2 regions of the Thioclava sp. ISO4 genome follow, and region 1 is predicted to be linked to the other one. Evidence: riboswitches for the same ligand, from Rfam matches in the RefSeq annotation. Region 1 holds a riboswitch; the other holds the start of a gene.
The links. A riboswitch is a leader RNA that binds a small molecule or an ion and turns the genes downstream of it on or off. The one in region 1 is predicted to bind cobalamin.
Positions count from the first base shown of each region.

Region 2: it holds a riboswitch for cobalamin, as region 1 does, so the genes downstream of both, nrdH (glutaredoxin-like protein NrdH) here and AC2TZ7_RS14310 (TonB-dependent receptor plug domain-containing protein) in region 1, are expected to answer to the same signal.

Region 1 covers NZ_CM176571.1:2,915,329-2,918,732, forward strand. Annotated here, with positions in the region: gene AC2TZ7_RS14310 (TonB-dependent receptor plug domain-containing protein) at 1-1,565, opposite strand, end outside; cobalamin riboswitch at 1,703-1,896, opposite strand; gene AC2TZ7_RS14315 (DUF475 domain-containing protein) at 1,926-2,972, opposite strand; gene AC2TZ7_RS14320 (DUF1499 domain-containing protein) at 3,129-3,404, opposite strand, start outside.
Region 2 covers NZ_CM176571.1:2,261,311-2,264,714, reverse strand. Annotated here, with positions in the region: gene AC2TZ7_RS11155 (hypothetical protein) at 1-245, shown strand, start outside; gene AC2TZ7_RS11150 (homocysteine S-methyltransferase family protein) at 377-1,426, shown strand; cobalamin riboswitch at 1,504-1,698, shown strand; gene nrdH (glutaredoxin-like protein NrdH) at 1,794-2,015, shown strand; gene nrdI (class Ib ribonucleoside-diphosphate reductase assembly flavoprotein NrdI) at 2,031-2,453, shown strand; gene nrdE (class 1b ribonucleoside-diphosphate reductase subunit alpha) at 2,435-3,404, shown strand, end outside.

The sequences.
Region 1 (3,404 bases):
AAGGCCGAGTTCCACGTCGAGCCGGCAGAGAGACCGTCGGGGTTCTTCGAGTCCAGATAGGTATAGCCGAGGCTGTAATTGACCTTGTTGGAGATCGGCCCCTTCAGGCCCAGCTCCAGACCCTGCCGTTTGGCGGTGCCCGAGGTCTGGTAATAGCTGTAGGTCGCGTTGCTGTAGTCGATCAGGTCCTTCACCTCGATATGGAACAGCGTCGCGGTCAGCTTATGCGCACCGAAATCACGCTCGACGCCCAGATCGTAGCTCAGCGATTTCTCGGGCTTGAGATCGGGATTGCCCGCATAGCCGTCATAAAGCTCGTAGCCCGACGGCGCGCGGAACCCGTTGCCCACCGAAGCGCGGACGAGGGTCGCGGCATCGGCCTGCCAGGTGACGCCCAGACGGCCCGTGGTGTTGCCGCCGAAATCCGAGTGATCGTCATGGCGCGCCGAGGCGATCACGTTCACCCCGTCCATCGGCGAGAAGGCATATTCGCCGAAGACGCCCGTATCCGCGGTCAGGACATCGCCCGTGACATAGGTGCCGGTATAGGTTTCCAGCGTGCGATCCGCCCCGAAGGTCAGCCGCCCCGGCCCGAGATCGGTCGAGGCTTTCCAGACGAGTTTGCGGCGCTTGCCCTCGTAGCCATAGTCATAGACCGGATACCAGCGCGAGGTCGTGTAATAGGTCAGGCCAAGCTCGTGATCAAGCGGACCGGTCGTGAATTCGGCGAAGAGACGCCCGCCCCGCTCCTTGTGGATCGTGTATTCGTTGCTGTCCGTGGGCGGCGAGCTGAAGCCGTTATCGAACTCGCCCCGGTCGTTCTGCGCAAACCCGTTGAAGCCGATCAGCAGGTTGTCGGAGATGCGCTTTTGCGCGCGCAGGCTCACGCGGTCAGCGCGGTAGCCGTCTTTCTCGGTATTGCCGTTTTTCTTGTCGGCCGCCGAGAAGCCTGCGGTGTAGACTTTCGACAGCTGGATCGCGAGCTCGTCATCGCCCTTCTTCCAGCCGAAGTTATAGGCCGCATTCGCGGTCTGGTAGGAGCCGAGCTCAACCTTGACGCTTTGGCTCACGCCATCCTCGGTCGGGCGCGGCGTGTCGAGGTTGATCACACCGGCGACCGCCTGCCCGCCATAGACCGCCGATTGCGAGCCGCGCATGATCTCGACCCGGTCGTAGTTGAACGTGTTGAACCGGCCCAGATCGGGCAGCACCTGCGTCGCGGAGGGATCGGAGACGTCGATGCCATCCACCAGAACCTTCACGTAGTTCTGCGACACGCCGCGAATGGTGAAGCCGGTCTGCGCGCCCATTGGGCCGCGCGACAGGATGCCGACGCCCGGCGATTGCGCGATCAGATTGGCAAGGCGCGTCTCGCCCGAACGCTCCATATCCTTGCGCGAGAGCACAGTGACCGCCTGTCCGGTCTTGTCCGCAGATTGCGGCTCGAGCGCGCCGTAATAGATCACGATCTCATCGAGTTGGTAAGGTTGGCTGTCTTGCGCAAGCGCGGGGCCTGCCAGCGCGGTGGTGAGCATCAGGCCCATGGTCAAACGGGTGCGGATCATATCCAATTCCCTCGTATCGCGACTCTGCGGTCGCGTGAACTTCGTATCGTAAGTCTTTGGAAATTAGGAATTTCCGCCGACGGTGAGAATGTCACCACTGACGGAAGACCGCCTCCGCTGCGCGCCCCGCACAGGCAGAAAGGATGAGCGCCTCGGCAGGTCTCCTGGCTCGCGGGTCTTGGTTTCGGCTGGCCTTCCCGGGTTTCCCCAGTGGCTCAGTCAGCCGTCACTCGCCGCTCACAGTTGCGGGGGCAGCCCCGGAATGAATGCACGCATCGCACCGGGTTCCCTTTTCATCCGCCAAGGCGGAACCGAAGTGCCCCTGCTGTGCCGCGCGCGCCGCAGTCTGTCAAGAAAATTTCAACTCTCGACGGCGGCTCTGCTGCGCCGGTTGAACCGGATCGAGGACAGCAGCGCCAGCCCGATCAGCCCCGCCCCGATCAGCCCGGTAATCACCTCGGGCACTTCCACCAGCGTCTGCGCGAACATGACGACCGAGAGGATCAGGATCGACCAGAAGGCGCCGTTCTCGAGATAGCGGAATTCGCTCAGCGTGTTGCGCTCCACCAGCATCAGCGTCATCGAGCGCACATACATCGCGCCGATCCCCAGACCGATCGCGATCAGGAACAGGTTCTGGGTCAGTGCGAAGGCCCCGATCACCCCGTCGAAACTGAAGGACGCGTCGAGCACTTCGAGATAGAGGAACGCACCGAGGCCCGCCTTCGCCGTCTCGGCGGCGATATTCGTCCGGTCGAGCACGTGGCTCAGGACTTCGACACCCAGGAAGGTCGCAAGCCCGCAGATGGAGGCGAACATGAAATCGTCCTCGCGCCCTTCCGGCAAGATCCAGGTGAAGACCAGAATGACGAGCAGCACGAGGCCGATCTCGAGCCCGCGGATCGAGGCGAGCGAGCGCAACCGGCATTCGAGCGTGCGGATCCAGTCGACCTCCTTGCCCTCATCGATGAAATAGGTGAGCGCGACCATCATCAGGAAGGCCCCGCCGAAGCCCGCGATCGACAGATGCGCGTCCTCGATGATCTCGGCATATTCGGCCGGGTGTTTCGCGGCCAGTTGAACCGCTTCCCACGGCCCGATGCCGGCGGCGACCACGACGATCAGCAGCGGGAACAGGATACGCATCCCGAAGACCGCGATCAGGATACCCCAGGTCAGGAAGCGACGCTGCCATTTCGGCGTCATCTGGTGCAGCTTGTTGGCGTTGACGATGGCGTTGTCGAAGCTCAGCGAGATTTCCAGCACGGCGAGTACCGCCGTGATCATCAGGAAAGAGACCGCGCCGCCAAGCCCGCCGGTCTGGGTGAACCCCAGCGCGAAAGACCCGACCAGCCCCGCAACGGTGACGGCGATGGCCCAGGAGAAATAACGATACATGATGGTCATGCTGGCTCCGGCTGCATGGGGCCTCACTTAGGCTCCGCCCCCTCTCTTCGCAAGGGAGCGCGCCGTCAGAGTTGATCGCTGTGACCCGGCGAGCGCGGATCAAGGCGGCGGGATACGCGCCGCGAGACGCGGAAGCCGCGCCTCGGATCAAGCCCGCTACAGCCCTGCCTCGTCGAGCCAGCCCATGATCCGGGCCTTGTTCACCCCGAGATCGGATCTGCCGTAGACGAGATGACCGCGGATTTGCAGCGTGTTGCCCTCGACCCAAAGCGTGGTGACGTCGGGAAAGCCCCAGAAGGCAGAGCGGGTGACATAGGCCGCATGCCCCTCATCGACGCTGCCCGCGACGTGCTTGGTGCGCGCGGTGGCGCGGATGATCTTGTCGAGCGCGGCCATCTGCGCCAGCGGGTCGGCCACCTCGCGCGCGGCCTG
Region 2 (3,404 bases), 650 kb from region 1:
GTGCGCGTGAGCTGGGCACGCTGGGCTACATGGAATGGCTCGGCGGACTGCCGGGCGACATGCCCTATGCGAAGGCGGCGATCATCGCCCATACGCAGGCCTATCCGTTCGGCGCAGCCTCGCCTGCCGTCGCGGTGTTCTGCGAGTTGCTGCTGGACTCCCTGAGCCCGCAGCCTTTCGCCCTGCCGATCGAGATGCCCCCGCCGCTCCGGCGCGGCGGGGCACGCGCCCGGCGCGGCCTCTGAGCCTGTTTTTCGTCTTGCGGTCGCATCCTGCGGCCCGGCCGAGGACCATTGCAGCAGGGAACGGCAGCCCCGTTCCCTGTGAGGCTCGGCACTCCAAACGATGGTCATGGATGAACTGAGAGGATCTCTCCATGAATGACAACAAACTGACCCGTCTGCTCGACGCGCGCCCGGTGATCTGCGCCGAGGGCTTCCTGTTCGAACTGGAACGGCGCGGCTATCTGACCGCCGGGGAATTCGTGCCCGAGGTGGCGCTGGAATACCCGCAGGCGCTGCGCAATCTGCATGTCGATTTCCAGCGCGCCGGCAGCGATATCGTCGAGGCCTTCACCTATAACGGCCACCGCGAGAAGATGCGCGTGATCGGCAAGGAAGACCTGCTGGAGCCGCTCAACCGTGCGGCGCTGAAGATCGCCCGCGAGGTCGCCGATGCGAAGACCGGCAACCTTATGGCGGGCAATATCTCGAACACGAACATCTGGGATCCAGCCGATCCGGCGCGGCAGGCCGAGGTGCGTGCGATGTTCGACGAGATGGTCGGCTGGGCGGTCGAGGAAGGCGCGGATATCCTCATCGGCGAGACCTTCTACTATGCGGGCGAGGCGCTGTGTGCGCTGGAGGCCGCGAAGGCGTCGGGACTGCCGGTGGTGCTGACGCTGGCGCCGATGGCGGCCAATGAGATGATGGACGGGGTCGGCATCGTCGAAACCTGCCAGCAGCTCGAACAGGCGGGCGCCGATGTCGTCGGGCTGAACTGCTTCCGCGGGCCGCAGACGATGATGCCGTGGCTGCGCAAGGTGCGCGCGGCGGTGAGTTGCCATGTCGGCGCCCTGCCCGTGCCCTACCGGACCACGAAGGAGGAGCCCACCTTCTTCAACCTGTCCGATCACAACGGCTGCACCTGCCCCTCGCCGCATGGCCGGACCTTCCCGACCGCGCTCGATCCGCTGGCGTGCAACCGCTACGAGATCGGCGCCTTCGCGCGTGAGGCGCAGGCGATCGGGGTGAATTATCTCGGCGTGTGCTGCGGGGCGAGCCCGATGCATATCCGCGAAATGGCCGAGGCCGTGGGGCGCGAGACCGAGGCCAGCCGCTTCTCGGAACGCATGGAAAACCACTTCATGTATGGCCAGAGCGCCCGCCTCCCGGCGCATATCCGTGCGCTTGGCGACGGCGCCTGAGGCAAGACACGCTCCTGTCGCGCGAGAGTTTCGTGCGGCAGGGCAATCTATATATTGACACCACTACACCCTGCATCCCAATATGATGTTGCTTTGGTTCCTGCGAGTCACTCCGCAGGCGAAGAGGGAAGCCGGTGAGATTCCGGCGCTGCCCCCGCAACTGTAAGCGGCGAGCCTTAGGTCCGAATGTCACTGGTGCGATGCGCCGGGAAGACGGACCCCGAGGCGCTCGAGCCGCGAGCCAGGAGACCTGCCAGAGCAGATAGACGACGACCGCGGCGGAGGGCCCGGGCGCGTGGCTATGTGCTGCGGCACCTTGCCCACGAGCCTTGTCCCGCGCTGCCGACAGCAAACAAAGGGACAGAACATGACCATCACCGTCTATTCGAAACCGGCCTGCGTGCAATGCACCGCGACGACCCGCGCGCTCGATGCCAAGGGGATCTCCTATGACGTGATCGACCTCACCGAGGACGCCGCCGCGATGGAGATGGTGCAGGATCTCGGCTACCGGCAGGCGCCGGTCGTGATCGCGGGCGAAAATCACTGGGCGGGCTTCCGGCCCGACATGATCGGACAGCTCAGCTGAGCGCGGGCCCGGATCATGGGACAGGCACGGCTGATCTATTACTCCTCGGCATCGGGCAACACGCAGCGCTTCGTGGAGCGGCTGGGCCTGCCCGCGCTGCGCTTACCCGTCTCGGCGGAAGCAGAAATGCCAAGCCCGCCCGGCCCCTACGTCCTGATCTGCCCGAGCTATGCCGACGGCAAGGGGCGCGGCGCGGTCGCGAAACCGGTCATCGCCTTTCTCAACAATCCCACCCGCCGCGTGGGTCTGCGCGGCGTGATCGCCAGCGGCAATCGCAATTTCGGCGCGCTCTTCGCCTGCGCGGGCGATCTGCTGGCGCGCAAGTGCAATATCCCCGTGCTCTACCGGTTCGAACTGGCGGGCACGGACAGTGACATCGACCGCGTGCGCGCGGGTCTCGAAACCTTCTGGAGGCAGGAATGCTCGATAGCGACGTGACACCGAGCGGGGCCGCGGCCTCGGAATTCGCGGGGCTTGATCACCACGCGCTCAACGCGATGCTCAATCTCTATGACGCGGAGGGCAATATCCGCTTCGACGCCGACCGGATGGCGGCGCGGCAATATTTCCTGCGCCATGTGAATCAGAACACGGTGTTCTTCCATTCGCTGGATGAAAAGCTCGGCTATCTGGTGGAGGAAGGCTATTACGACGCCGCCGTGCTCGATCAGTATTCGCGCAACTTCCAGCGCGCGATCTGGGAGGCGGCCTTTGCCGCCAAGTTCCGCTTTCCGACCTTCCTCGGCGCGTTCAAATATTACACCTCCTACACGTTGAAGACCCGCGACGGGCAGCGCTATCTCGAGCGCTACGAGGACCGGGTGGTGATGGTGGCGCTGACGCTGGCGCGCGGCGACGAGACGCTCGCGATGCGGCTGATGGAAGAGATGCTGGCAGGCCGCTTCCAGCCAGCGACGCCCACCTTCCTCAATTCGGGCAAGACAGCACGGGGCGAGTTCGTCTCCTGTTTCCTGCTGCGGCTGGAAGACAACATGGAAAGCATCGGGCGCGGCATCAACTCGGCGCTGCAACTGTCCAAACGCGGCGGCGGCGTGGCCCTGATGCTGACCAATATCCGCGAATATGGCGCGCCGATCAAAGGGATCGAGAACCAGTCCTCGGGCGTGATCCCGGTGATGAAACTGCTCGAAGACAGTTTCAGCTATGCCAACCAGCTGGGCGCGCGGCAGGGCGCGGGCGCGGTCTATCTGCACGCCCATCACCCCGACATCCTGCGCTTCCTCGACACCAAGCGCGAGAATGCCGACGAGAAGATCCGGATCAAGACGCTGAGCCTCGGCGTGGTGATCCCCGACATCACCTTCGAGCTCGCGAAGAAGAACGAGGAGATGTATCTCTTCTCGCCCCATGACGTGGAGCGGGTCTATG